Regions from separate parts of the Streptomyces sp. NPDC001401 genome, predicted to be linked through region 3. Evidence: riboswitches for the same ligand, from Rfam matches in the RefSeq annotation. Region 3 holds a riboswitch; each other region holds the start of a gene.
What was found. A riboswitch is a leader RNA that binds a small molecule or an ion and turns the genes downstream of it on or off. The one in region 3 is predicted to bind cyclic di-AMP.
Positions count from the first base shown of each region.

Region 1: linked by a shared signal. The riboswitch ahead of ACFY10_RS12670 (peptidoglycan DD-metalloendopeptidase family protein) and the one ahead of ACFY10_RS49295 (M23 family metallopeptidase) in region 3 are both predicted to bind cyclic di-AMP.
Region 2: linked by a shared signal. The riboswitch ahead of ACFY10_RS38530 (transglycosylase SLT domain-containing protein) and the one ahead of ACFY10_RS49295 (M23 family metallopeptidase) in region 3 are both predicted to bind cyclic di-AMP.
Region 4: linked by a shared signal. The riboswitch ahead of ACFY10_RS08585 (M23 family metallopeptidase) and the one ahead of ACFY10_RS49295 (M23 family metallopeptidase) in region 3 are both predicted to bind cyclic di-AMP.

Region 1 is NZ_JBIAWI010000003.1:143,728-151,015, reverse strand. It holds gene ACFY10_RS12690 (helix-turn-helix domain-containing protein) at 94-732, shown strand; gene ACFY10_RS12685 (DUF6126 family protein) at 729-848, shown strand; gene ACFY10_RS12680 (tyrosine-protein phosphatase) at 882-1,679, opposite strand; gene ACFY10_RS12675 (alpha-galactosidase) at 1,850-3,919, shown strand; cyclic di-AMP (ydaO/yuaA leader) riboswitch at 4,244-4,402, shown strand; gene ACFY10_RS12670 (peptidoglycan DD-metalloendopeptidase family protein) at 4,407-5,321, shown strand; gene ACFY10_RS12665 (GDSL-type esterase/lipase family protein) at 5,532-6,677, shown strand; gene ACFY10_RS12660 (DUF6250 domain-containing protein) at 6,661-7,288, shown strand, end outside.
Region 2 is NZ_JBIAWI010000015.1:179,159-186,446, reverse strand. It holds gene ACFY10_RS38550 (CHRD domain-containing protein) at 1-9, opposite strand, end outside; gene ACFY10_RS38545 (polyprenyl synthetase family protein) at 156-1,166, opposite strand; gene ACFY10_RS38540 (MFS transporter) at 1,436-2,443, shown strand; gene ACFY10_RS38535 (CocE/NonD family hydrolase) at 2,478-4,520, shown strand; cyclic di-AMP (ydaO/yuaA leader) riboswitch at 4,802-4,968, shown strand; gene ACFY10_RS38530 (transglycosylase SLT domain-containing protein) at 4,973-5,455, shown strand; gene ACFY10_RS38525 (HAD family hydrolase) at 5,452-6,372, opposite strand; gene ACFY10_RS38520 (FAD-dependent oxidoreductase) at 6,507-7,288, opposite strand, start outside.
Region 3 is NZ_JBIAWI010000025.1:120,649-127,936, forward strand. It holds gene ACFY10_RS49280 (alginate lyase family protein) at 1-993, shown strand, start outside; tRNA gene ACFY10_RS49285 (tRNA-Met) at 1,094-1,167, shown strand; gene ACFY10_RS49290 (PP2C family protein-serine/threonine phosphatase) at 1,275-2,357, shown strand; cyclic di-AMP (ydaO/yuaA leader) riboswitch at 2,602-2,759, shown strand; gene ACFY10_RS49295 (M23 family metallopeptidase) at 2,771-3,793, shown strand; gene ACFY10_RS49300 (aldo/keto reductase) at 3,868-4,812, shown strand; gene ACFY10_RS49305 (PrsW family intramembrane metalloprotease) at 4,847-6,166, opposite strand; gene trmB (tRNA (guanosine(46)-N7)-methyltransferase TrmB) at 6,237-7,121, opposite strand.
Region 4 is NZ_JBIAWI010000002.1:190,381-197,668, forward strand. It holds gene ACFY10_RS08570 (DNA topoisomerase (ATP-hydrolyzing) subunit A) at 1-1,760, opposite strand, end outside; gene ACFY10_RS08575 (M16 family metallopeptidase) at 2,006-3,409, shown strand; gene ACFY10_RS08580 (M16 family metallopeptidase) at 3,406-4,794, shown strand; cyclic di-AMP (ydaO/yuaA leader) riboswitch at 4,998-5,162, shown strand; gene ACFY10_RS08585 (M23 family metallopeptidase) at 5,175-5,939, shown strand; gene ACFY10_RS08590 (GntR family transcriptional regulator) at 6,126-6,818, shown strand; gene ACFY10_RS08595 (HPr family phosphocarrier protein) at 7,052-7,288, opposite strand, start outside.

The DNA of each region.
Region 1 (7,288 bases), on a different contig from region 3:
TCGGGGCCACAGGCCTCGGCGACCATCCGAGATCTACTTGCCTCTGAGGCAAGAAATTTGCCGCAGAGGCAAGGCTCCGGCTGAATGGAGGGCATGAGCTCTCCCGAGACCGAGCCCGCGTCGGCGGGTTCGTCGGCCGGGCCGGACGAGGTCCTGCCCGCCGTCGCACCTCAGCTCCGTGCGCTGCGCCGCCGTGCCTCCCTCACCCTGGAGGCCGCGGCCCGCGCCGCCGGGCTGTCGGCGGCACACCTCTCCCGGCTGGAGACCGGGCAGCGTCAGCCGTCGCTGCCGATGCTGCTTGCGCTCGCGCGTATCTACGGTACGACGGTGTCGGAGCTGCTCGGCGAGACGGTCGCCGACCGGGACGCCGTCCTGCGCGCCGCCGACATGGAACCGACCGCGGCCGGCGGCTGGACGTACTTCCAGGCCGGCGCGCCCGGCCGCGGGATGCAGGCCCTGCGCGTCCACGTACCGCACGGCTCGCAGGGCGACATCGTGCGTGTGCACCCCGGCGAGGAGTGGCTGTACGTCCTCAAGGGGCGGCTGCGGCTGCGCCTGGGGGACACCACGCACCGGCTCGCCCCCGGCGACAGCGCCCACTTCGACTCGCTGACCCCGCACCGGATCGCCGCCCAGGACCCCGACGGCGTCGAGCTCCTGTTCGTCCACACCCTTCTGCAGAGCCCCACGGCCACGTTGTGCCTGGGCCCCACCACCGGAGACATGCCATGAGCAACATGGAGGAGAAGTTCCCGCGCGCGCTGTGGGTGCGCCTGATCATCTACATCGCGGTGGGGCATCTCTTCGCGGCCTTCATCTACCTGCTGTTCGAGATCGGGGCGAAATAGCCGGCCCGACTCGTCGGGACAGACGGTCCCGGCTCAGTCGAGCAGCCGCTCGCGCAGCAGCTCGCGGAGCTCCGGGGTGAGCGCCACACCCTGCTCCAGGTAGGTGTCGACGTCGCCCCACGTCTCCTCGATCGTCTCGAAGGCCGCCGCCAGATACTCGGCGCGCGCCTCGAACAGGGGGCTGAGCAGCTCCATCACCTCGGGGGAGTAGGCCGCGGCGGAGCTGCTGCTGCGGTGCACCTTGTAGCGGCGGTGCTTGGCGTTCGACTCCAGGTAGTCCGCGACGATCGCCTCGCGCTCGACACCCAGCGCGAGCAGTGTCACCGCTATGGACAGGCCCGCGCGGTCCTTGCCTGCCGCGCAGTGCATCAGGGCGGGCACACTGTCGTCGGCGAGCGAGCGCAGCACGTGCGCGTGCTCGGCGGTGCGCTCCTTGATGATCGTGCGGTAGGAGACGATCATGCGGTTCGCCGCCTTGCCGTCGCCGAGGATCTCGCGCAGCTGGTCGATCTCGCCGTCCCGGACCATCTTCCAGAACCCGGCGCCGTCCGCCGGGTCCGAAAGCGGCAGGTTCACATTGCGCACGCCCGGCAGTTCGACGTCCGGACCCTCCAGCTTCTGGTCCGCCGCGTTGCGGAAGTCGAAGATCGTGTGCAGCCCCAGGGAGGACAGGAACTCGGCGTCCTCCTCGGTCGCGTGCGCGAGGTGGCCGCTGCGGAACAGCACCCCGAACCGCACCCGCCGTCCGTCCACGGTCGGAAGCCCACCCACGTCACGGAAGTTGCGGACTCCGGCCAGCTCGGGTTCGGTCGACGGGATCTGCTGCGTCACGGGGGCTCCTCACGGTCCGCCCGTCCGGCGCGGCTCGTCGACGGGCGCTCTCCCGACGATACGACATGGATTCCTGAGGCAATGAGTTGTCCACAGGCGTTGCGACCAGGCCTCACGTCCCATGATGATGTTGGCGATTGGTCGCACCTGTTCGAATGTGTGGGGGCTCGATGCTCGAGATTGCCGACAATGGCCGTACGTGGCTCCTCTCGGGGCCGGCCAGCAGTTACGCCGTCCACCTCACCGAGGACGACGAGCTGCTGCACCTGCACTGGGGCCCCCGGATTGCCCTCGCCGACGCCGAGGCCCTCGCCGTCCGCCCGCTGCCCGACTACCGGCCCTTCGAGTCCCCGCTCGACGGACACGAGGAGTACCCGGTCGAGGGCGGCCCTCGCTTTGTACGGCCCGCCCTGTCCGTGCGCACCGAGGAGCGGCGCGGCACCGAGTGGCGCTTCGAGAAGTACGAGGCGGAGGGCGACCACCTCCGCCTCGGCTTCCGGGACGGCGGGCTCGCGATCACGCTGCACTACCGGATGCGGCACGACGTCGTAGAACGCTGGGTGACCCTCGACAACGAGGGGCCCGCCCTGGAGCTGCTGCGGGCCGACTCCGCCGCCTGGACGCTGCCCGAGCGCGAGGAGTGGCGGCTGTCCCAGCTGCACGGCCGCTGGGCCGCCGAGTCCCGGCTTACCTCCTCGCTTCTCACCTACGGTGAGAAGATCATCGGCAGCCGCCGCGGCCACACCGGACACCAGCACTTGCCCTGGGTCGCCCTCGACACCGACGCCACCGAGGAGCGCGGCGAGGTCTACGGCTGCGCTCTGGGCTGGTCGGGTTCCTGGCGGATCGCGGTGGCGCAACTCCCGGACGCGCGCGTGCAGATCACCGGCGGCGTCGGTTACGACGACTCCGGGCTGCTGCGTCTGGAGGCTGGGGAGTCGTACACGACCCCCGTCTTCGCCGGTCTGTGGAGCGACGGCGGCTTCGGCGGAGCGAGCCGCGCCTGGCACGCCTACCAGCGCGCGTACGTCATCCCGGACGCGGACCGGGACCGGCCGGTGCTGTTCAACTCCTGGGAGGCCACGGAGTTCGACATCTCCGAGGAGCAGCAGGGAACCCTTGCACGGCGGGCCGCGGCGATCGGCGTCGAGCTGTTCGTGGTCGACGACGGCTGGTTCGGCAAGCGCACCAGCGACCGCGCCGGACTCGGCGACTGGACGGTCAACCGGGACCGCTTCCCGAGCGGCCTCAAGCCTCTCGCGGACTATGTGCACGCCCTCGGCATGCAATTCGGCATCTGGGTCGAGCCCGAGATGGTCAACCCCGACAGCGACCTCTACCGCGCCCACCCGGACTGGGTGCAGTTCCAACCGGGACGAAAGCGGACGGAATTCCGTAACCAGCTCGTACTGAACCTGGCCCGGGAGGATGTCCAGGAGTACCTCTGGGAGCAGCTCGACGCTCTCCTCTCCAGTGCCCCGATCGACTATGTGAAGTGGGACTTCAACCGCTGCTTCACCGACGCGGGCTGGCCCGGCGAGCCCTACCCGCAGCGCCTCTGGGTCGATCATGTCCGCGCCCTCTACTCCCTGTTGGACCGGCTGCGGGCAGCCCACCCGGGCGTCGCCTTCGAATCCTGCTCGGGCGGCGGCGGCCGGATCGACCTCGGGATCATGAGCCGCACGGACCAGGTGTGGACCTCCGACAACACCGACCCGCTCGACCGGCTCGCCATCCAGCACGGCTTCAGCCAGATCCATCCCGCGCGCGCGATGGCAGCCTGGGTCACCGACAGTCCGAACACCCAGCTCAACGGGCGGGTCAGCTCGCTGCGCTTCCGGTTCGTGAGCGCCATGGCCGGAGTGCTCGGGGTCGGCGGGGACCTCACCCGGTGGACCGAGGAGGAGCTCGCCGAGGCCGGGGAGTGGGTGGGGCTCTACAAGGAGATCCGGCCGCTCGTGCAGCGCGGGGACCTCTACCGGCTGCGGCCTCCGCGCGGCGGGCTGAGCGCGGTGCAGTACGTGCGCGGGGACGAGGCGGTCGTCCTCGCCTGGCTCCAGGCGCAGAGCCACGGCGAACCCGTACCGGCGCTGCGGCTGCGAGGCCTCGACCCGACAGGCTCGTATGAATGCCTCGAAACGGGCGAAGTTCGCAGTGGTGCTGTATTGCTGTATCACGGACTGCGCACCGGGTTGCATGGCGACCTCGACGCGGCAGTTTTCCGGCTACGGCGCATCTGAGCCTTCTGTCTGGATTGGTGCTTTGGTCATTCTTCAGCCCTCTTCGTTCCAACTCGCTCAGGAATAGGGGTTCCTGAGGCAGGGCGCGTGAGGAGCGTCATATCCGTGACCGTGCGTGGCGCGTCATGTTCACGTAATTCGGGTGCTTTACAAGGGCGTTTGGGTGAGCGAGGCACCCTGGAATTCACGCACGGTCACCGGGTTTTCTCTCAAGGGATCAACAGAAACGCATTCACGGGGAACCGTCACTTGTTCCTTTGCGTCTTGGTCGCTTACGTTCGCCACCAATCCGGACGGACGCCCAATCCTGCCGCCGCCCGGTGCCCGCAGAACTCACCCGTGAACGGCAGGAGCGGGGGACCCACAGGTACAACCGCCTGTTCCGGTCTCCGGAACGGCTAGGGGTAAAGCCGCGTCGCATGCGCGGCCGGGCATCTCCAGCCCGCACCCGACAGCTCACCTCGTAGGCGCCGGAGAGGAATTCGTCATGCCCGCGAAGGGTAAGCACCGCCGCCCGAAGCCCCAGCGCTTCACCCGCTCCATCGCCGTCGCCGGAACCGGTTCCGCCGCGCTCGCTCTCCCGCTCATGGGGGCCACCGGCGCCCATGCCGCCACAACTCAGTCCGCTTCCCAGTCGGTTTCGGAAAAGGCCGTCCAGTCCCTTCCGGTCGCCGAGAAGGCGGCCCAGAAGAAGAGCGCCGCCAGTAATGCGGGTGTGCGGACCTATTCGGTGCGGACCGGCGACTATCTCTCGAAGATCGCCGACGAGCAGCATGTCTCCGGCGGCTGGCACAAGCTCTACTCGGACAACCGGCGGGCCGTCGGCGACGACCCGTCGCTGATCCACCCGGGCCTGAAGCTGACGATCGGCCGGAAGGCCGCGACGGGCACCACCAAGTCGTCGCATTCTTCTTCCTCTTCTTCGTCCGCCTCGAAGACGTCCTCGTCCTCGAACAAAACGACCGCCACCCGGACCGCCGAGTCCACCTCCACCGGCTTCACGCTCCCGGTGACCGGTGCCACCATCGGCACCGGCTACCACGTGGCCGGCAGCATGTGGTCCAGCGGGTACCACACGGGCGTCGACTTCGTCGTCCCGACCGGCACCGCCCTCAAGGCCGTCGGTGCCGGCACGGTCGTCTCCGCCGGCTGGGGCGGCGCGTACGGCAACCAGGTCGTCATCAGGCTGGCCGACGGCTACTACGCGCAGTACGGCCACATGTCCCAGCTCTCCGTCTCGGCGGGCCAGACCGTGACCGAGGGCCAGCAGATCGGCCTCTCCGGCGCGACCGGCAATGTGACCGGCCCGCACCTGCACTTCGAGATCCGCACCACGCCGGACTACGGCTCCGACGTGGACCCGGTCGCCTACCTCCGCTCGAAGGGCGTCGGCGTCGTCTGACATCCCCCACGACCACCTGCCTGACATGCTGCCGAAGGCCGGACCTCCATCCCCGGGTCCGGCCTTCGGTGTGTCCGGGTGCACTCGTGCGCCGTAGGAGTGTCGACGGCGAAGGGGTGTCGACACTGAGGGGGAATTGGGACACAGTGATCTCCGTAGCGATGCAAGCGCTTTCTCCGCCGTCGTCCGACAAGGCCTACGGAGGTCCCCGTGCCCGGCGTCGACCGACGCACCGTCGTGAGACGCGGACGTAGCTTCCTGACCTCGGCGCTGACTCTGCTGCTGGCCGTGGGCGCGCTGTTCGGCGAGGCCCGGCAGCCCGTCTTCGCCTCCGAAGAGCCGAACGTCGTAGGCCCCGACGACAGGCGGATCGCCTACGAGGGGCACTGGGGCATCACCGACGAGGCCGCCACCACCGTGAACTCCGGCTCCCGGCTGCGCTTCCGCTTCATTGGCCCCGTGGTGCACGTCCTGTTCGACGTCTCCTCGGTGACCGTGCCCGCCCAGGTGTATGTGTCGGTCGACGGCGGACCGAAGCGGCTGTTCGCCGTCGACCGCGACGACGTCGGGATCACGGCGGCGGGGCGCGGTCCGCACACCGCCGAGTTGTCGGTCAAGGACGTCTTCTCGCGGGTCAACCGGTGGACGCCGCCGCTGGAGACGGGCGTGGCCGTCAGGGGCATTCGAGGGGAGTTCCTGGGTCAACGGGTCCGTCATTCGGCCCAGTTGGTGTTCTACGGCGACTCCATCACTCAAGGCGTCATGGCCCTGTGCGACGTCAACACCTCCGACTGCGCCGACGGCACGACCGCCTACCCGACCCTGGTCGCCGACGCCCTGCACGCCTCGCTCACCCAGGTCGGCTTCGGGCGGCAGGGAGTGCTCCAGAGCGGCAACGGGGGAGTGCCGGCCGCCTCGGACGCATACGGCTGGAACTACGCGGGCTCCAGGGCCGGCCCGGACCGCCGTGCCGATGCGATCGTCGTGAACCAGGGCACCAACGACGCCTCGTACGGTGCGGCGGAGTTCCGGGCGGCCTACCGCGCCTACCTCGCCAGGCTGCGGGCCGCCGCACCGCACGCCCGCATCCTCGCGCTGCGCCCGTTCAACGGCACGCACGCCGACGACATCGCCGCGGTCGTCGCCGAACTCGCCGACCCCCGCACGGAGTTCGTCGACACGACCGGCTGGCTCTCCGTGACCGACGGGGACCTCAACGGGACCGTCCATCCCAGCGCCCAGGGCCATCGCAAGGTGGCGGACCGTCTGCTCGCAGTTCTCCGGCGCCCACCGCGACCGGTCGCGCCGTCGATCACCCCACCCGAAGGAGCCGCCTCCCGTGACGAGCACCCGTAGAGCATTCGGCGCCCTGGCCGCCGGCGCCGCCCTGGCCGCCCTCGCCCCCGCACCGGCCGCCAGTGCCTCGCCCCGCGGCCGCCTCATCGCGCGCGACGACTTCCGCCACGGTCTTGGCCGGTGGGTCGTCGAACTGGAGCAGGGCGGGACCGTCGCCGCCTCCCGCGGGATCCTGGAGGTGGACGTACCCGCCGGCGCCACGGTCTGGTTCCGGGAGCGGCTCGAAGGGCCGTACGTCCTCGAGTACACCGCCACGCCCGTTGCGGCGGGCGGCGTCAACGACCGCGTCTCCGACCTCAACAACTTCTGGAACGCCACCGACGTCCGCTCCCCGGACGACCTCTTCGCCACCCGGCGCGGCGGGGCACTGGCCGAGTACGACTACCTCAAGACGTACTACGTGGGCTACGGCGCCAACACGAACACCACGACCCGGCTGCGCCGTTACGTCGGCGAGGCCGGGGTCCGCCCGCTCGTCTACGACTACACGCAGCCGCTGCTCGTCGCGAACGAACCCAACCGCGTCCGTATCGTCTCCGACGGCTCGACGGTCCGCTGGTGGAACAACGGGCGGCTCGTCTTCGACTACACCGACCCGGAGCCGTACACAA
Region 2 (7,288 bases), on a different contig from region 3:
CGCGTTCATGCCCATGATGCTGTTTTCTCCCCGTAGACCGGCCGACACCCCCTGCGTCGGCCTTCTGCGTATGACTACGGAAGCGATCTTAGTTTGGACTCAGTCCAGACTTGTGACGTGTATCACACCGCGTGAAACGCAGGCCAACCAGCAGCTCAACCGGCCCGGTGCACAACGGCGTCACACATCTCCATCAGCGCGAGCTTCGCGTCGCACTCCGTCAGCGGAGCCAGCGCGGCGCGCGCATCCTCCGCGTACCGCACCGTGTCCCGGCGCGCCTGCTCCAGCGCGGGATGCGCCCGCAGTCCGGCGAGCGCCTCCGCGTGCCGCGCGTCGTCGCTCAGGTCGGAGTCCAGCAGCTCGCACAGGGCGATGTCCTCGGCCAGCCCCAGCCGCGCCGCCCGCTCCCGCAGCCGTAGCACCGGAAGCGTGGAAACCCCCTCGCGGAGGTCGGTCCCCGGCGTCTTCCCGGACTCGTGGGAGTCGGACGCGATGTCCAGCACGTCGTCCGCCAGCTGGAAGGCGACCCCCAGCCGCTCCCCGTACTGCGTCAGCACGTCCACGACGGTCTCGTCGGCGCCCGACATCATCGCCCCGAAGCGGCACGACACGGCCACCAGCGAACCTGTCTTGCCGCCGAGCACGTCCAGGTAGTGGTCGACCGGGTCCCGTCCGTCCTGCGGCCCCGCCGTCTCCAGGATCTGCCCGGTGACCAGCCGCTCGAACGCCTCCGCCTGGACCCGGACCGCCTCGGGCCCGAGGTCGGCCAGGATGTGCGAGGCGCGCGCGAACAGGAAGTCGCCGGTGAGGACCGCGACCGAGTTGCCCCAGCGGGTGTTGGCGCTGTCCACGCCGCGCCGCACGGCCGCCTCGTCCATCACGTCGTCGTGGTACAGCGTCGCCAGATGGGTCAGCTCCACCACGACGGCAGACGGCACGACCCCCGGCGCATACGGATCGCCGAACTGCGCGGCAAGCATCACGAGCAGCGGACGGAACCGCTTCCCGCCCGCCCGCACCAGGTGCTGGGCGGCCTCCGTGATGAAGGGCACCTCACTCTTGGTGGCTTCGAGCAAACCTTCCTCGACGGCCGCCAATCCGGCCTGGACATCGGCTTCCAGAGCCTGGTCCCGCACGCTCAGCCCGAACGGCCCGACGACGGTCACGAGGGGTCTCCTGTCTGCTGGTGTCTACTGGCGGTTACGCGGTTTGTCGATAGGTCGCTGCCATCACTCAAGTCAGCGTATCCGGTCACCTTTCGATCACCGATGCCGCCCACCCTCCCCCAATCCCGACTTCGCTCGATCGGGAGGTGCCCCCATTCGCCCGGGCGGTATCGGATCACGACCGGTATGTTTTTGATCGCCTGATAAGAGCGGATATTCAGTGACTTGTCTACCGGCGTGTCCGTCGGCTCGGAGGGAAGCAGCGGCCCGTGTCCCGAACGGAAACCCATGTCGCCTCCGCAAGCGGACCGCCCCCGGAGGACGACCGCGCCTTCTTCGGCCAACCGAAGGGCCTCCTCACCCTCTCCGGCCTGGAGGTCCGGGAACGCTTCTCGTTCCTCGGCATGCAGGCCGTCCTGGTCTCGCGGCCGACGACCACCAGGTTGTGCCCGTCGGCTGCCGGCCGCCGCGCGAACGCGGCGCCGATGCCCGCGGTGGCGGTGCCCACCCCGACCATGACCTGGGTGGGCCTGGGCCTGATCAGCGCCGGGGCAGGGCTGCTCAAGCCCAACGTCGCCGCCATGGTCGGCAAGCCGTACCGCACCGACGACGACCGCCGGGACGCCGATTTCGCGCTCTACTGCATGGCGATCAACATCGGCGCCTTCGCCGGTCCGCTGGTCACCGGCCGGCTCGACGACCACAAGGGCTGGCACTGGGGTTTCTCGGCCGCCGCGATCGGCATGACCTTCGGCCTGGTCCAGTACGTCGCGGGCCGACGTCACCTGGCCGGACGCAGGCACACGGCTGAATTCGCCCTCGCGCCGGACTCCCCGACGCTCGAATGCGCTCGCGCGGGGGGACCCCCGTCGCGCCGCGTGATCCGTCTGATCGCCATCGGCGTCGTGCTCGGCGGCCTGTCCTTCCTGCTGCTGGTCCTGCCCACATCCGGCCACCCGGGCGACGATCAACTGATGTCCGCCTGGTGGATCGTGGGCTCGTATCTCCTGCTCGGCCTCGGCGACATCCTCCTGGAGACCTCCGGCATGTCGGCCACGACCAAGCTGGCGCCCGCCGCCTTCTCCAGCCAGACCATGTCCCTCTGGTACCTCTCCTTCGCCCTCGCGGGCGGCATCCAGGCCCAGACGGTGAAGCTCTACGACGACGTCTCCAAGCCCGCCTACTTCGGCGTCAACGGCGCGATCGCGGTGGCCGCGGGCCTGGCCGTGACGGAGGCCGCGCCCTGGCTGCGCCGCACGATGCACCCGGTCCACTGAAGCCCACCCAGCCACTGGGGTCACCGCGATGAGCCTGCACATCCGAACGTCCTTCCCCTACGAGACGACTCACGAGGACCTCTGGATCCCGCTCCCGGACGGGATCGTGCTCTACGCGCGCGTATGGCGCCCACTGACGGACGAGCCCGTACCGGCGCTCCTCGAATACCTGCCGTACCGCCTGACCGACTGGACCGCGCCCCGCGACCACCAACGCCATCCCTGGTACGCGGGCCACGGCTACGCCTCCGTCCGGGTCGACATCCGCGGGCACGGCAACAGCGAGGGCCTGCCGACGGACGAGTACTCGGCGACCGAGCTCGCAGACGGGGTCGCGGTGGTCAACTGGCTTGCGGAGCAGCCCTGGTGCGACGGCAAGGTGGGCATGTTCGGCATCTCCTGGGGCGGCTTCAACTCCCTCCAGATCGCGGCCCTCGCGCCCGAGCCGCTCAAGGCGATCGTCACCGTGTGCTCTACGGACGACCGCTATGACAACGACGTGCACTACATGGGAGGTTCCGTCCTCGCGGTGGACATGCACGCCTGGGCGGCAACAATGCTCGCCTTCGTCTGCCGGCCGCCGGACCCGCTGTACGTCGGCAAGGCCTGGCGGGACATGTGGCTGGAGCGGCTGGAGGCCGTCGACCCCTTCGTCCACACCTGGCTCGCACACCAGACGCGGGACGACTACTGGCGGCAGGGCAGCGTCTGCGAGGACTACGGCGCGATCGACGCCGCCGTCCTCGCCGTGGGCGGCTGGCACGACCCGTACCGCGACACGGTGCTCCGGCTCGTCGAGCACCTGCCCGCCGACCGGGTACGCGGCCTGATCGGCCCCTGGTCGCACCAGTACCCGGACCGCGGCCTGCCACCCGGCCCGGCGATCGGGTTCCTCCAGGAGACCCTGCGCTGGTGGGACCACTGGCTCAAGGGGATCGACTCCGGGGTGATGCGGGAGCCGCTGCTGCGGTCGTACATCAGCGACTCGCATCCGCCGGCCACGGTGTACGAGACGCTGCCGGGGCGGTGGGTGGGGGAGTCGGCCTGGCCGTCGCCCGGGGTGACGGGGGTTTCGTATGCCTTGGCGGACAGTGCTATGTCACATTCCACTGCCCCCGTGCTCATCCGCTCCCCGCAGCACACGGGCGTGGACGCCGGCCGGTTCCTCCCGTTCGGGAACGATGCCGACCTGCCGCCGGACCAGCGGGAGGAGAACGCCAGGTCAGCCTGCTTCGAGTTCGAGGTGGGCGAGGAGACATGGGTGCTGGGGCGGCCCCGGGTGCGGTTGCGGGTGACGTGCGGGGCGCCGAGCGGGCAGGTCGTCGCGAGGGTATGTGACATAGCACTGGACGGCTCATCAACCCTGGTCACCCGAGGAGCACTGAACCTGTCGGCCCGCCACGGCCGCCACCAGGCGGTCCCATGGACGCCGGGCGCCACCGAGGACGTCGAGTTCGAGCTGAACGGCATCGGTCACGCCTTCCCGCCCGGCCACCGCATCCGCCTTGCCGTCTCCTCCGCGTACTGGCCGTGGATCTGGCCGCAGCCCGACTCGGCGGCGGGCTTCACCATCGACCCGGCGGGCAGCTTCCTGGAACTCCCGGTACGCGCACGCGTGTTGGACGAGAGAGCGATCACCTTCGAGGAGCCGGAGCAGTCCGATCCGATGAACGTGGCCCGCGGCCTGGCCGCTGATGGATGGAGTCCGATCACGCTCGACGAACCGCGCCCCGAGCGCCTGGTGGTGCGTGACGTGACCAAGGGCGAGTGGCGCCTGGAGGTCGACCCGCGCTACGGCGGCACGCGCGTGTATCCCGACGGTCTGGAGTTCACCGAGGACGCGCTGGAGACGTACACGATCCAGGAGACCGACCCCCTGTCGGCCCGCACCCGCTCGGACTGGTCGATCCGTCTGCACCGCCCCGATCTGGCCTGGGACACGACGATCCGCGCCCGCTCGGAAATCACCTGCGACGAGGAGTCCTTTTTCGCCTCCAATGAGGTGATCTGCACCGAAGGTGGAGAGGCGGTCTTCCATCGGACCTGGGTGAAGCGAATTCCACGGTCGGCTGGTTGACCACCAGTTGGGACCATTGCCCTATTTGCCACTCTTGCGGATGTCGGTGACTTGACTCACACGGCAGGGTCGGCCGGCGACGGCCCGACGCCTGCCGCTTCCCCTTCCCCCGCACGCCAGTTGAGGCTTGGCAACCGCAAAGGATCAAGTGCCCCATAAGCCTCAGACCAAGGTCAATAGGCATGATCAGTGAACCCGGCACTTGTTCCGGGCATGTGCTCTCGCATACGTTCCCGGCCTGTCGGGCGGACGCCGAATCCTGCCGCCGCCCCGGCACGACCCATCGACGAACGCACTCGCACGGCAGGAGCGGGGGAACCAGGTAAGTCGCCGGACCGGGCATCGCCCGGACCGACTAGGGGTGAAGCCGCGTTGCCGTACGGCTGCGCGGCCGGGCATCTCCCCGCCCGAACCCGACAGCTCACCTCGCAGGCGCCGGAGAGGAATCCGCCATGCCTGCAACAGGTCAGCACCGTCGCCCCAGAAACGCCCGCCTCGCCCGCAAGCTCGCCGTCGCCGGTACGGGCGCCGCCGTTCTCGCCCTCCCGCTCATCGGGGCGACCAGCGCGTCCGCGGCCACCCCGACCCTGGTCACCGCGAAGTCGATGGGCTACACCGACAACCTCGACGGCTGGATCCGGGCCGCCCTCCAGGTCATGTCGCAAAACGGAATCCCCGGGACGTACAACGGCATTTACCGCAACATCATGCGGGAGTCCTCGGGCGACCCGGCCGCCATCAACAACTGGGACTCGAACGCGGCCGCCGGCACCCCGTCAAAGGGGCTGCTGCAGGTCATCGACCCGACGTTCCTCGCGTACCACGTGCCCGGCACGCAGCTCAACCCCTACGACCCCGTCGCGAACATCACGGCCGCCTGCAAGTACGCCGCCGCGCGGTACGGGTCGATCGACAACGTGTACGGCGCCTACTAGAGCTCCTCGAACTCCCCCAGTTCCTCGAGCTCTTCCAGTTCCCTGAGCTCCTCAAGGCCCTTGAGGCCCTTGAGCCCCTCGATGTCCTCGAGGTCCTCCAGGTCCTCGAGGCCGAGGAACAGTCTCTCGAGGACGACGGCGATGCCGTCGTCCTCGTTCGACAGGGTGATCTCGTCAGCCACCGCCTTGAGTTCGGGGTGGGCGTTGGCCATGGCGACGCCGTGGGCGGCCCAGTCGAACATGGGGATGTCGTTGGGCATGTCGCCGAACGCGATCGTCCGCTCCGGACCAAGTCCCAGATGTGCGGCGGCCAGTGCGAGGCCCGTCGCCTTGGTGATGCCGCATGGCTGGAGTTCGACGGTCCCCGGACCCGACATGGTGACGGTGGCCAGCGAACCGACCACCGAGCGCGCCGTCGCCGCCAACTCGTCGTCGGACAGGTCGGGATGGCGCAGCAGCACCTTGCTGATCGGTTCGCACCACAGGTCGTCGCGCCGGTCGACCCGTACGGCCGGCAGCGTCGGATGCGGCATGAGGTAGCCCGGTTCGATGAGCGTGAGCCCCTCCACGCCGTCCTGGTCGACAGCCGCGTACACCTGACCCACCTCGGCCTCGATCTTGCCGAGGGCGGTCTCGGCCAGCTCCCGGTCCAGCGTGACGGACCACAGCAGACGGTCCGCGCCGACGTCGTACACCTGCGCGCCCTGTCCGCACACCGCGAGCCCCCTGCTGCCCAGTTGGTCGAGGAGCGGCCGCACCCTGGGGGCCGGCCGGCCCGTGACGACCAGGTGCCGGGCGCCGGCCCCGGCCGCCCGCGCGAGCGCGGCGAGGGAGCGGTCGGAGAGCGTGTCGTCGCCTCGGAGCAGCGTGCCGTCCAGGTCGGTGGCGATGAGCGCATATGCGGTGGGTGCAGCCATGATCAGAGAATACGGACACGACGCCCCACCGACTCATCGCGAACCGGACGACGGCGGAGTGCACCACCGCCCCTTGCTCAACTCCCTTATCCTTGTGGGCTCTTCATCACCAGGCAGGGGCCCGCCGGCTCGGCCTACCCGTGCGCTGCCGCCAGGTGTTCGGCCAGCCTCGGAGAGGCGAACTCCGTGCCGCACACGAAGCGCATCACCGGGCCGTACGACGCCGCGGCCGGCAGGCCCGTGAAGTACAGGCCGGGGACCGACGAGACGTATCCCGCGCCCAGTTTGGGTGTGCCGCGGCTCACCGCCAGACGCGTACGCAGTTCGTGGCCGAGGAAGTCCATCGCCGCGATGTCCACCCGGTATCCGGTGGCCGCGATGACGTGGTCCGCGGACAGGTCCTGGGTACGGCCCGCGAGCGTGCGGACCGTCAGCTTCGGGCTGCCGTCGGCCGCGTCCGCCCGCACTATCCGGTCGACCTCGCTGACCTGCACCTTCCCCTCGAAACGGTCGCGCAGCCACCACGCGCCGAGCGGGCCGAGGACGCGGCGGACCAGGTAGTGGCGGGCCTCGGCCGGCAGGTAGCGGTAGGGGTGCGGGTAGTAGCTGAGGGCCCACAGGGACCAGGCGCGGCCGAAGGGCGACTCGGGGCGCAGCTTCGGCTGCTTCCACGGCGGTGCGCCGAAGGCGACCCGGCCGCGGCCGCGGGACACCACCCTCACCTGTGCGCCCGCCTCCGCCGCCAGCGCCGCGGTCTCCAGCGCGGACTGGCCGGCGCCGACCACGATCAGGTCCTTGCCGGCATAGCGCGTGAGGTCGTGCTGCTGGGAGCTGTGGGAGATCGGGCCCGTGGGGGTGGGTCCGTCCGCCGCGGCGGTGGCCAGCTCGGCCGGCAGGTGCGCGAGGCCGGACAGGC
Region 3 (7,288 bases):
ATGCGGGACAGCAAGTACGGGTCGTACAAGTACGTGGCCCAGCCGTACGCGACCGTCAACTGCCCCTGGGGCGGCAAGGGCGCGCAGGGCTGTCTCGAGGAGCGGCAGGACGCCATCGCCGCCTACACACAGGCCCTTCTGTACAGCGTCACCGGCCAGCGGCAGCACGCCGTCAAGGCCCGGGAGATCATGGACGCCTGGTCGGCGAAGCTGAAGCGGCACACGGCGCAGGACGCCCAGCTGCAGTCCTCGTGGGCCGGGTCGACCTGGGCGCGGGCCGCGGAGATCGTGCGGTACGCACCGGGCGCCGGCTGGCCCGCCGAGCGCGTGCGGCGGTTCGCGACCATGCTGCGCACCGCCTACCTGCCCGAGGTCACCAGGGACCTTCCCGACTACAACGGCAACTGGGACCTCGCGATGAACGACGCCGCCATCGGGATCGCCGTCTTCACCGACGACCACAAGACCTTCGACGCCGCCGTCAGGCGCTTCCGCGGCCTGGTGCCCGACTACTTCTATCTGCGCAAGGACGGCAAGGTGCCGCTCACCCCGGCCGGCTCCGACGCCAACACCGTGCAGAAACTCGAGACGTACTGGTTCAAGGAGACGAAGTTCGAGGACGGGATCGCGCAGGAGACCTGCCGCAACTTCAAGCACGTCGGCTACTCCCTCGCCGCCACCGCGCACATCGCCGAGACCGCCTGGCACCAGGGCGTCGATCTGTACAGCGACGTCAAGGACCGGCTGAAGGCGGCCCTCGACTTCCACGCCCGCTTCGAGATGGGGGAGAAGCCCCCGTCGTGGCTGTGCGGCGGCAGGGTGGTCGGGAACATGGGACCCGACCTGGAGGTCGCCCTCAACCACCTGGAGAACCGGCTCGGCACCCCCGTCCCGGCCGCCCACAAGCTGGTCGAGCAGACCCGCCCGGCCGGCACCGACGACCTCTTCGTCTCCTGGGAGACCCTCACCCACGCGGACAACCCGGCCGCCTGACGTCAGGCCTTGCGGACCCCGGAAAACACAGGTGAACGGGGGCGGACGTAAACCTTGGTGCTGGTGGTCCCGCGGATGGCGTATGCTGGTGTCACACCGACGCGGGGTGGAGCAGCTCGGTAGCTCGCTGGGCTCATAACCCAGAGGTCGCAGGTTCAAATCCTGTCCCCGCTACTCAAGGCTCAGGGCCGGAGTCCAGTCACTGGACTCCGGCCCTGAGTGTTTCCCCCGATCGGCCTTCACGGCTCGCCCCTTGCCCCGGCCGGGGCAAATCTGGGTGTGTGGAGCAGGAGGGGCCGATCTCGTACGCGCGCACCTTCGTGCGCATGCTTCCGGGGCTGCTGCTCGTCGTCGGGGCGTTCTACGACTACCTCACCCCGTCGGAGTTCACCGCGGCCCCCCTCTTCACCGCCGCGCCCCTGATCGCCGCCCCGCTGTACTCGCGGCGCGGCACGATCCTCACCGGTCTCGCGTCCGGTCTTGTCGTCCTTGCCATCCACGTCCAGCTCGACATCGCCTTCGACGTCGCCGCGGTCACGGAGCTCGCGACCGTGCTGACGGTCGCCGTCCTGGCCGTCCTCATCAACGTCCTCGTCCGCCGCAGCCGCGAGGAGCTCGCCTCGCAGCGCGAGATCGCCGAGGCCGCCCAGCGTGCCGTGCTGCCCGAACCCGCCGAGCGGATCGGGGGGTTCGCGATCGCGGCACGGTACGAGGCGGCGCAGGCGGACGCGTCCATCGGCGGCGACCTGTACGCCGTGCAGGACACCCCGCACGGCGTACGGCTGGTCGTGGGCGACGTACGGGGAAAGGGGATGGGGGCGGTGGCCGCCGTGGCCGTCGTCATCGGGGCGTTCCGGGAGGCCGCCGAGCAGGAGGCCAGCCTGGAGGCGGTCGCTCAGCGGCTGGACCGGGCGCTGGAGCGCGAGGCAGTGCGGCGCGCGGGCATCGAGTTGTTCGAGGGGTTCGCGACCGCCGTGCTGGCCGAACTCCCGCACGGCGACGGCGTCGTACGCATCGTCACCCGCGGCCACCCGCCCCCGCTGCTGCTGCGCCCGGACGGCACCGTGCAAACCCTGTACGCCCGTGAGCCCGCCCTGCCGCTCGGCATGGGCGACTTCGGGAGCTGGCCCGACCGCGCGGAGGAGACGGAGTTCCGGAGCGGGACCACGCTGCTGCTCTACACCGACGGGCTGTCCGAGGCACGGGACGAGCAGGGGATCTTCTTCGACCCCGCCGACCGGCTCGCCGGCCGGGTCTTCCACGACCCCTCCGCGCTGCTCGCCGCCCTCGCGCATGAGGTGCGCCGGCACGCCGGGGAGGCCACGACGGACGACATGGCGCTGCTCGCCGTAAGACGGCCCTGAGCAGTTGGGGCCGGATGTGACCGGGTGTGATCGGTCGACCGCCCTCCGCATAACAACTGACATACCGTCAACACCTGTGGGATTCCTGAGGCGCGGTCAACTCGCCCGTTTTTCGCCGTTCATGCGCCGTCTGTCCAGGTCAGAAAGGTTAATGATCAAGGGGAACGCCTTGGAATCGGCACCCCGGGTCTATTAACGTTCGATAACGCAGCGCGGTCGTCCCAGCCGTCACAAGAGGCGGCTCCGTGCGCACGCGCCGAATCCCGCAAGGGAACCGGGGAACCACCACCCTGGGGTGAATCGCGCGGATACCGCCGTGGACCCACGGCAGGTATACGCGCGTAGGAGACCTTCCTGCTCCGAACCCGTCAGCTAACCCGGTAGGCGAGAAGGAAGGAAAGGAGCACGCCCACGTGGCGTCCAACCCGCCTGCCCCGGCAGCCCCGTTCGTGCCGAGCACCGAGCCCTTCGGCTTCGCCGGCCCCCGCACCGACGAGGGCCCGTGGGAGGAGTGGAACCCCACCGAGGACTCCCTCCGCCCGGTACGCGGCCGGCACCGCGTCGGCAAGCAGCGCGGCGGGGGACTCGCCCGCAGCTCCACGGTCCTGGGCGTCGGCGTCATAGCCGCCGTCGGCGCGGGCGGCATGGCCAGCGCCAACACCGGCAAGCCGCCGGTGTCCATCTCCATGCCCGATCTGGGCTCCGTGAGCCATGTTTTCGACGGCTCCTCCGACGCCCCCAAGGGCTCCGCGACCGTGCTCAGCGACGTCGCCACCTCCGAGGTCACCGCGCAGGGCGCCAAGGGCGCCGGTGAGGCGCTGCGCGACCGGATCATGGCGCAGGCCGAGTCGCAGCAGGTCCAGATCGACAGCAAGAGCCAGGCGGCCACCGAGGCGGCCCTCGCCAAGCAGACCGACGCCGCCGCCGCCAAGGCCGAGCAGGAGGCCGCGGCCAAGGCCGCCGCCGCGAAGGAGAAGGCGGAGGCGGCGGCCAAGAAGGCGGCCGAGGCCGCGAAGCTCGCCGAGCTGGCCAAGCAGTTCACGCTGCCGGTCGTGTCGTACACGATCACCGGCACCTTCGGACAGGCCGGCTCCATGTGGTCCTCCGGCTACCACACGGGCCTCGACTTCGCCGCCCCCACGGGCACGCTCATCAAGGCCATCCACAGCGGGACGATCACCGAGGCCGGCTGGGCGGGTTCGTACGGCTACCGCACGATCCTCACCCTCGACGACGGCACCGAGCTGTGGTTCTGCCACCAGTCGTCGATCAGCGTCAGCGTCGGCCAGAAGGTCAGCACCGGCGACGTCATCGGCCGCGTGGGCGCCACGGGCAACGTGACCGGGCCGCACCTGCACCTCGAGGTCCACCCGGACGGCCAGGCCACCGGCATCGACCCGGCGCCGTGGCTGCGCAGCAAGGGCCTCAACCCCTGAGAGCCTGTGTCATTTACGTGATCTTTGCGGGCGTGCCGGAATGGACTGTTCTGGCACGCCCGTTGACGTAGTACATGACTTCTCTTCGCAAGCTCGGCTCCTCCGGCCTCGAGGTCTTCCCGCTCTCCCTCGGCGGCAACGTCTTCGGCTGGACCGCGGACGAGGCCACGTCCTTCGCGGTGCTCGACGCCTATGCGGCCGCGGGCGGCAACTTCGTCGACACCGCCGACACCTACTCGGCGTGGGCCGACGGCAACAAGGGCGGCGAGTCCGAGACGATCATCGGCAAGTGGGTCAGGGCGCGCGGCAACCGCGACGACGTGGTGATCGCGACCAAGGTCAGCCAGCATCCCGAGTTCCAGGGCTTGTCCGCCGCCAACATCAAGGCCGCGGCCGAGGCCTCCCTGCGCCGCCTCGACACCGACCACATCGATCTCTACTACACCCACTTCGACAGGCCCGAGGTGCCGGTCGAGGAGATCATCGGCGCGCTCGACGAGCTGGTGAAGGCGGGCAAGGTGCGGCACATCGCCGCGTCCAACATCTCGCCCGACCGGCTCCGTGCGTCCCTGGAGTTCTCCGACCGCGAGGGCCTGGCCAAGTACGTGGCCCTGCAGCCCCACTACAACCTCGTCTCGCGCGACACCTACGAGGGCGAGCTGCAGGACCTGGCCGCGCACTACGGCCTGGCCGCCGTCCCGTACTACGCCCTCGCCTCCGGCTTCCTCACCGGCAAGTACCGGCCCGGTACGAAGGTCGACAGCCCGCGGGCGGGCGGCGCCGCCAAGCACCTGGAGTCCGAGCGGGGGCAGCGGGTCCTGACCGCCCTCGACGAGATCGCCCAGGCTCACGACGCCCAGGTCCCCACGGTCGCCCTGGCCTGGCTCGCGGCCCAGCCGACGATCGCCGCCCCGATCGCGTCCGCGCGGACGCCGGAGCAGCTGCCGGCGCTGCTGGCGGTGGGCGAACTGACGCTCACCGAGGCCGAGGTCGCGCACCTGACGGAAGCGTCGGCCTGACCCCCTCAGGTCCTACGACTGGTGCGGGCAGGTGCTACGACTGGTACGGGTTGTACGCGGGATTCGGCGCCGTCGGGTACCCGTACACCCCGTACACCGGCCAGGGCGGCGCTGCCACCGGCACCGGAGGCGCCGTGACCCGCGCCGCGTGGTCCAAAGCCGGGCGCGCCACCTCCCGGCGCCGCCACAGCTCGTGCAGCAACTCCCGTTCCCTTACGACGAAGTCGGCGCCGGCGCGGCCGCGGCGCCCGCGGTGCCGCAGGAAGGCCAGGGAGGTCGCATACGCCTCGTACTGGGCGACCGCCCGGGCGGCGGGCTTGCCGAGGTGGTGGGCGGCGTACTGGCGGGCCAGCCGGCGCGCCCGCATCGAGCCGAGGGCGTAGGGCTCGGCGGGGGTGAGCCAGCCCGCGACGGCGTAGGCGGGCAGTTCCTCGCGCACGGTGCGCAGTTCGCGCTGGCGGGTCCAGATGACCAGCCAGGTCAGCAGGCCGAACGCGGGGAGCATGAAGACGGCGTACACGGCGAAGAACCCGTACTCGCCGAAGGTCGAGGAGCCGTTCCAGATCGCGTGCATGCTCATCGCGAGCAGCAGTCCGGACAGCGGGACCAGGACGCGCCGCAGATGCTGGCGCTCCGCGGAGAGCGCGGCGATGCCGAAGCCGATGCCGGTCAGGACGGTGAACAGCGGGTGCGCGAACGGGGACATGATGATGCGCACGAAGAACGTCGCCGCGGTGACGGAGGCGATGCCACGGTCGCCGGTCAACTGGTCGGTGCCGAAGGCGGTGCCCAGGTAGAGGATGTTCTCGGTGAACGCGAAGCCGGTCGCGGTGACGCCGGCTATCACCACCCCGTCGACGATCCCGGTGAAGTCCCGTCTGCGGAACAGGAAGACGAGCAGCACGGCGGCCGCCTTCGAGGACTCCTCGACTATGGGCGCTATGACGGTCGCACCGAGGGTGTCCGCGCTGGACGGGTCCGCGGTCGCCGTCGCTATCCACTTCGTGGCGAAGCTGTTGGCGACGATCGCTATCAGCGCCGCCGCGCAGGCCCCCCAGGCGAAGGCGAACAGCAGGTTGCGCCAGGGGCCGGGGGCGACCCGGTCGAGCCAGCGGAAGGCGGCTATGAGAAGCGGCACGGGCAGGACGGCCAGCCCGAGCCCGACCAGGAACCCTTCGGTGCCGGTCTGTTCGCGCACCAGGGCCAGGATGACCAGCCCGGAGAGCGCGAGCAGGGTGCAGAGCGCGCCGTAGCGCACCGATCTGCGCTGCCACCAGTGAGCATGCCCGAGCGCACCGCCGGCCGGGCCGCCGGGGTGTGGCGGATGCGTCGGGTACGGGGGAAAGGTGGCCACGGCATTGACCCTAACGAGGGAGGACGCCGCCCGCGACGGTACTTCGGATTGCCCGCAGGGCCGTGGGGCTTCAGGCGCCGGTGGGGGGCTGGTTGTGGTGCTGTACGCGACGGAAGAGCAGGTCGTTCACGACATGTCCCTTGTCCAGTCCCTGGCCCTCGAAACGGGTCAGCGGCCGGAACTCGGGACGGGGCGCAAAACCGCCCTCCGGCTGTGTGTTCTCGAACTCCGGATGCGCCGACAGCACCTCGAGCATCTGTTCGGCGTACGGCTCCCAGTCGGTCGCGCAGTGCACGATGCCGCCGGGCCTGATCCTGGCCGCGGCGAGGTCGAGGAACTCCGGCTGGATCAGCCGCCGCTTGTGGTGCCGCTTCTTGGGCCAGGGGTCGGGGAAATAGACCCGCAGCCCGTCCAGCGAATCCGGGGTGAGCATCTCGCGCAGCAGGATGATCGCGTCCCCGTTGGCCACGCGGACGTTGGACAGCCCGTCGTGGTCGGCGAGGTTGAGCAGATTCCCCTGCCCCGGGGTGTGCACGTCCACGGCGAGGATGTTCGTGTCCGGGTCCGCCGCGGCCATCTGCGCGGTGGCCTCACCCATCCCGAACCCGATCTCGAGCACGACGCGACTGCTGTTACCGAACAGTTCCCCGAGATCGATGGTCCGCTGCCCGTCGATGTCCAGCCCCCACTTGGGCCACAGCCGCTGCAGCGCATCCGCCTGCCCGGCCGTCACCCGACTCCGCCGCGGCTGAAAACTCCGAATCCGCCGCTCGAAGTGCGACCCGGCGGGATCGGCCTTCGGCCCGTCGGGAAACCGGGGCTCACCCTTGGCCCGGGTATGCCGGACGGACACCCCGGGAACATGCGGCATGTGCTCACCGGACTCGCCGGAGAGACCGGCCTCGCCGCGATCGGCGGGCCGGGGGACTTCGGAGGCATTGAGGGAGTCAGACACAGTGAAGCCGATTTTACGGCGGCGCCGAGGCAATCAGCCCGCCCGGCGTTCGAGGCCGCGACCTGCGGGCCGGCGGGGGCTGGTCGCGCAGTTCCCCGCGCAGCGGACTTCGCGAAGGCCACCAGGCGTCTCTCAGCCCGTCCGGCGTTTGAGGACGAGGCCGTCCG
Region 4 (7,288 bases), on a different contig from region 3:
GTCTCCGGCAGCTGGGGAAGGTCGACGACGTTGATCCGCAGCAGACGGCCGGAGGAGGTCACCGCACCGATCTCGCCGCGTGCCGTCGCCGGGACCGCGGACACGATCACGTCGTGCTTGGTGCGCCGGGCGTCGGCGTCCTCCGGGAAGGGCTCGCCGTTCGAGGTGCGGGCCAACAGGCCCGTGGAGGAGAGCAGGATCCGGCACGGGTCGTCCGCGACCTGCAGCGGTACGGCGGCCGCCGGGGCGCCGGACGCCTCCAGCAGGACCGTACGCCGCTCGGTGCCGAACTTCTTGGCCACCGCGGCCAGTTCGGAGGAGACCAGCTTGCGCAGCTCCGCGTCCGACTCCAGGATCCGGGTCAGTTCCGCGATCTCCGCGTTGAGCCTGTCCTTCTCCGACTCCAGCTCGATGCGGTCGTACTTGGTCAGCCGGCGCAGCGGCGTGTCCAGGATGTACTGGGTCTGGATGTCCGACAGGGAGAAGCGCTCCATCAGGCGCTCCTTGGCCTGCGCGGAGTTCTCGCTGGAGCGGATCAGACGGATGACCTCGTCGATGTCGACGAGGGCGGTCAGCAGGCCCTCCACCAGGTGCAGCCGGTCGCGGCGCTTGGTGCGGCGGAACTCGCTGCGGCGGCGCACGACCTCGAAGCGGTGGTCGAGGTAGACCTCCAGGAGCTCCTTGAGGCCCAGCGTGAGCGGCTGGCCGTCCACCAGCGCGACGTTGTTGATGCCGAAGGACTCCTCCATCGGCGTCAGCTTGTACAGCTGCTCCAGGACGGCTTCCGGCACGAAGCCGTTCTTGATCTCGATGACCAGGCGCAGGCCGTGCGCGCGGTCGGTGAGGTCCTTGACGTCGGCGATGCCCTGGATCTTCTTGGAGCCGACCAGGTCCTTGATCTTGGCGATGACCTTCTCCGGACCGACCGTGAAGGGCAGTTCGGTGACGACGAGGCCCTTGCGGCGGGCGGTGACGGTCTCGATCTCGACCGTGGCACGGATCTTGAAGGTGCCGCGGCCCGTCTCGTACGCGTCCCGGATGCCGGCGAGGCCGACGATGCGGCCGCCGGTGGGCAGGTCGGGGCCGGGGACGTGCTTCATCAGGGTGTCGAGGTCCGCGCCCGGGTAGCGGATCAGGTGCCGGGCGGCCGAGATGACCTCGGCGAGGTTGTGCGGCGGCATGTTCGTCGCCATGCCGACCGCGATGCCCGACGAGCCGTTCACCAGCAGGTTCGGGAAGGCGGCCGGCAGGGCGACAGGCTCCTGCTCCTGGCCGTCGTAGTTGGGTGTGAAGTCGACCGTGTCCTCGTCGATCGACTCCGTCATCAGGCTCGTCGCCTGGGCCTGGCGGCACTCGGTGTACCGCATGGCGGCCGGCGGGTCGTCGTTGCCCAGCGAGCCGAAGTTGCCGTGGCCGTCGACCAAAGGCACGCGCATCGAGAAGGGCTGGGCCATGCGCACCAGGGCGTCGTAGATCGACGCGTCGCCGTGCGGGTGCAGCTTGCCCATGACCTCGCCGACCACGCGCGCGCACTTCACATAGCCGCGGTCGGGGCGCAGCCCCATCTCGTTCATCTGGTAGACGATGCGCCGGTGCACCGGCTTGAGGCCGTCCCGGGCGTCGGGCAGGGCTCGGGAGTAGATGACCGAGTACGCGTACTCGAGGAAGGAGCCCTGCATCTCGTCGACGACGTCGATGTCGAGGATCTTCTCCTCGTACGAGTCGTCGGGCGGCGGGGTCTTCGTGGTGCGGCGGGCCATCGCTGCCGGCTCCTTGCTCAAGCGTGAACGATATCTGACGCGGACCATTGTGGACCGTGGCACTGACAACGCGGACGAGGACCTGACGTCGGCCCTCCCGCCAGGCGTGGACGCAGGCTACGCGATCCGCTGTGGGCGTACGTCGTCCGGGAACTTCGCCGATGATCTGCACGCTTGCATACAGTGGCAGGACCGGCAGGAAAACCGCGGTTTCAACCACCGCATCCGCGATCGAAGGGACGTACATGCCCATGGGTCACACGGCCACAGACCAGGCAGGCACCGGGGGCCTGACAGCGACCGAGCACCGCCTGGCCAACGGCCTGCGCGTGGTGCTCTCCGAGGATCACCTGACCCCGGTCGCGGCGGTGTGCCTCTGGTACGACGTCGGCTCGCGCCACGAAGTCAAGGGACGTACCGGCCTGGCTCACCTTTTCGAGCACCTGATGTTCCAGGGCTCCGGGCAGGTCAAGGGCAACGGGCACTTCGAGCTGGTCCAGGGGGCCGGCGGCTCGCTCAACGGCACCACCAGCTTCGAGCGCACCAACTACTTCGAGACCATGCCCGCCCACCAGTTGGAGCTCGCTCTCTGGCTGGAGGCCGACCGCATGGGCTCCCTGCTCGCCGCCCTCGACGACGAGTCCATGGAGAACCAGCGGGACGTCGTCAAGAACGAGCGCAGGCAGCGCTACGACAACGTGCCGTACGGCACGGCGTTCGAGCGGCTGACCGCCCTCGCCTACCCGGAGGGCCACCCCTACCACCACACGCCGATCGGCTCGATGGCCGACCTGGACGCGGCGACCCTGGAGGACGCGCGCACGTTCTTCCGCACGTACTACGCGCCGGGCAACGCCGTCCTTTCGGTGGTCGGCGACATCGACCCGGAGCAGACGCTCGCCTGGATCGAGAAGTACTTCGGGTCCATCGCCGCGCACGACGGGAAGCCGGCGCCCCGCGACGGCTCGCTGCCCGAGATCATCGGTGAGCAGCTGCGCGAGGTCATCGAGGAGGAGGTCCCGGCGCGCGCCCTGATGGCGGCATACCGGCTGCCGCACGACGGCACGCGCGAGGCGGACGCCGCCGACCTGGCGCTCACCGTCCTCGGCGGCGGCGAGTCCTCCCGCCTCTACAACCGGCTTGTACGGCGCGACCGTACGGCCGTCGCGGCCGGATTCGGCCTGCTGCGCCTCGCCGGAGCGCCCTCCCTGGGCTGGCTGGACGTGAAGACCTCCGGTGACGTCGAGGTGCCGGTCATCGAGACCGCCATCGACGAGGAGCTCGCCCGGTTCGCCGCGGAGGGCCCCACGGCCGAGGAAATGGAGCGCGCCCAGGCCCAGTTGGAGCGCGAGTGGCTGGACCGGCTCGGCACGGTCGCGGGCCGCGCCGACGAACTGTGCCGGTTCGCCGTCCTGTTCGGCGACCCGCAGCTCGCCCTCACCGCCGTCCAGCGCGTCCTGGAGGTGACGGCCGAGGAGGTCAAGGAGGTCGCCAAGGCCCGCCTGCGGCCCGACAACCGCGCGGTGCTCGTCTACGAGCCGCTCTCGGCCGAGTCCGCGGAGCACACCCAGGACGAGGACTTCCCCGAAGACCCCGAGTCCGAAGCCACGGTGGAAGCCACCAACCAGAACGAGGAGGCGGCCAAGTGAGCGAGCTCGCCACGATGCAGTTCCACCCGCAGCCCCAGGCGGGCGAGGCCAGGCCCTGGGCCTTCCCGGCCCCGCAGCGCGGCGCGCTCGACAACGGCCTGACCGTGCTGCGCTGCCACCGCCCCGGACAGCAGGTCGTCGCCGTCGAGGTACTCCTGGACGCGCCCCTGGAGGCCGAGCCGGCCGGCTTCGAAGGCGTCGCCACGATCATGGCGCGGGCCTTCTCGGAGGGCACCGACAAGCACTCCGCCGAGGAGTTCGCCGCCGAGCTGGAGCGCTGCGGCGCCACCCTCGACTCGCACGCCGACCACCCGGGCGTACGCCTGAGCCTGGAGGTCCCGGCCTCCCGCCTGGCCAAGGCGCTCGGCCTGCTCGCCGACGCCCTCAGGGCGCCCGCGTTCGCCGACAGCGAGGTCGAGCGGCTGGTCCGCAACCGCCTCGACGAGATCCCGCACGAGCTGGCCAACCCCTCGCGCCGCGCCGCCAAGGAGCTCTCCAAGGAGCTGTTCCCGGCGACCTCGCGCATGTCGCGCCCGCGCCAGGGCACCGAGGAGACGGTCGAGAAGATCGACGCGGCGGCCGTACGTGCCTTCTACGACCGCCATGTCCGGCCCGCCACGGCCACCGCCGTCGTCGTCGGCGACCTCACCGGCATCGACCTGGACGGGCTGCTCGGCGACACCCTGGGCGCCTGGACGGGTTCCTCGGCCGAGCCCCGCCCCGTGCCGCCGGTGACCGCCGACGACACCGGGCGCGTGATCATCGTGGACCGTCCCGGAGCCGTCCAGACGCAGCTGCTCATCGGCCGCGTCGGCGCCGACCGGCACGACCGCGTGTGGCCCGCTCAGGTGCTCGGCACGTACTGCCTCGGCGGCACCCTCACCTCGCGCCTGGACCGCGTCCTGCGCGAGGAGAAGGGCTACACCTACGGTGTGCGCGCGTTCGGCCAGGTCCTCAGGTCCGCCCCGGACGGCTCCGGTGCCGCGATGCTCGCGATCAGCGGTTCCGTCGACACCCCGAACACCGGCCCGGCGCTGCAGGACCTGTGGACGGTGCTGCGCACGCTCGCCGAGGGCGGCCTCACCGACGCCGAGCGCGACGTCGCCGTACAGAACCTCGTCGGGGTGGCGCCGCTCAAGTACGAGACCGCGGCGGCCGTGGCGAGCACGCTGGCCGACCAGGTCGAGCAGCACCTGCCGGATGACTACCAGGGGACGCTGTACCAGCAGCTCGCCGCGACCGGCACCGTGGAGGCCACCGCGGCGGCCGTGAGCGCCTTCCCGGTGGACCGTCTGGTGACGGTTCTCGTCGGTGACGCGGCCGAGATCAAGGAGCCCGTCCAAGCCCTCGGGATCGGCGAAGTCAGCGTCGTGACGGCCGAGTAGAGGCTCGGTCAGCGGCACGCGCGCGCAGGGGCCCTGGTGACTGATGAGTCACCAGGGCCCCTTAATGTCCGAATTGAGGGAGAGGTTGCCTGTCTGCCCTGTGGCATGCGCTACAAAAGGCGTGATCCGTTTGGGGATTGAAAGCGGCCCCGCTTAGCGTCGTCCGGGCTGTCCGTCAGGCACCGCGCCGCATCCGCGGCACCGGACAGCCATCGCCGAGTCCCCGTACGGCGCGAGCCAGGGGAGCCGGGGACCCACCGCAGTCCCTGGGGTGAATCGGACGCCCGCGCGTGCAGCGAGGGGGTCCGTAGGAGACCTTCCTGCTCCGAACCCGTCAGCTAACCCGGTAGGCGAGAGGGAAGGAAAGGACCAGCCACTACATGGCGTTCACGCGCGCCACCGGGAAGCACCGCCGTCCCACGCGGATGCACCGCAACACCACCCGCGCCACCGGGATCGCGGCCCTCGCCACCACCGGCGTCATCGGCACCCTGGCAGCCCCCGCGCTCGCCGCCGACACCTCCGCTGAGCAGACCGGCCTCACCCCCGTCATCACCATCGGCGACACGATCGCCGACAGGATCGACGCCCAGGCCGACGCCCAGAAGCAGGCCGCCGAGGAGGCCGCGCTCAAGAAGGCGGCCGCGGAGGCGGCGCGAGAGAAGGCCGCCGCGAAGGCCAAGGCGGAGCGCGAGGCCAAGGAGCGCGCCGCCCGCGAGGCCGAGCGCAAGCGCCTCAACATGTTCGTCGCGCCGATATCCAACTCGTATGTCTCGACGGGCTACAAGGCCAGCAGCTCCCTGTGGTCCTCCGGCAGCCACACCGGCATCGACTTCCACGCCGCGAGCGGCACGACCGTCCACGCGGTCGGCTCCGGCACCGTCGTCGAGACCGGCTGGGGCGGCGCCTACGGCAACCAGATCGTGATCAAGATGAACGACGGCACGTACACCCAGTACGGCCATCTGTCGTCCATCGGCGTCTCGGTGGGCCAGACCGTCACCCCGGGCCAGCAGATAGGCCTCTCGGGCGCGACCGGCAACACCACCGGACCGCACCTGCACTTCGAGGCCCGTACGACCCCCGAGTACGGCTCGGACATCGACCCCGTCGCCTACCTGCGCTCGCACGGCGTGAACGTCTGACGACGGATCGCAAGATCTCCTGAGGCCCCGGCTCCCCGGCCGGGGCTTTTGGCGTTTCTGTCGCCCTGCTGTCCAAAAAATATCCATGGATTCCGGCCCGCCGTCGGAAATTCCGGCTCCGTGCAATAGAGTCACCGATACACGTCAATCATCGACGTTTCACGGGGATTAAGTCGGAGGTCGGTCATGCGTATTCCGGCGCACTCGGTGTGCACGGCGATCCGGGACGACATCGTCGCCGGTGTCTACGAGCGCGGCAGCCGGCTCACCGAGGAACTCCTCGCGCGCCGCTACGGCGTCTCGCGCGTGCCCGTCCGCGAGGCGCTGCGCACCCTGGAGGCCGAGGGCTTCGTGGTGACCCGGCGGCACGCGGGCGCGTGCGTCGCGGAACCGACCGAGCAGGAGGCCGCCGACCTGCTGGAGATGCGGATGCTCCTGGAGCCGCTCGGCGCCTCCCGGGCCGCCCAGCGGCGCACCGATGCCCACCTCAAGGTCCTGCGCGGCCTGGTCAGACTGGGCCAGGAGCGGGCCAGGAGGGGCAACAGCGAGGATCTGCGCTCCCTGGGAGGCTGGTTCCACGAGACGCTCGCCCAGGCCTCCGGCAGCCCCGCGCTGACCTCGATGCTGACCCAGCTGCGGCACAAGATCGCCTGGATGTACGCCGTGGAGGCACCGGCCAACCCCGTGGAGTCCTGGGCGGAGCACGGCGCGATCGTCGACGCCGTGGCCCGTGGTGACAGCGAGCGCGCGCGGGCGGTCACGACGCTGCACACCGAGCGCTCGAGCGCGGCGCACCGGCTGCGCTTCGGCGCCCCGGAGCGGGCAAACGGTGTGAGGAACTCGCAACATCCCGTAAACATGACGGGCCTGCGGCATTAACACGGGCGCCGTATACAAAGAGGAGATATTCGGCGGAGGAGTATTTCCGCTGCTCTTTTTCTGGCGCGCCGGGAATTTCCGCTCGCGCGCCGTTCGCATGCCCGGGTGGGCGTGCTGATTATGCCTGCGGTAATGGCGTCGGAACGAAGCCGCAATGGCGGTACGGCGAAAAACGGCGGAGCCGCGCCACCCGGAAAAGGTGACGCGGCTCCGCCGTTCGGTGCGGGTGGCGCTCAGACGGTCTCGGGGAGCTCCTCGAGCCCCTCGGAGACCAGCTTCGCCAGGCGGTCGAGGGCGACGTCCGCACCCTCGGCCTCGGAGGCGAGGACGATCTCCTCGCCGCCCTGGGCGCCCAGGCCGAGAACGGCCAGCATGGAGGCCGCGTTGACGGGGTTGCCGTCGGCCTTGGCGATCGTCACCGGGATACCTGCGGCCGTGGCGGCCCGGACGAAGATGGAAGCGGGGCGGGC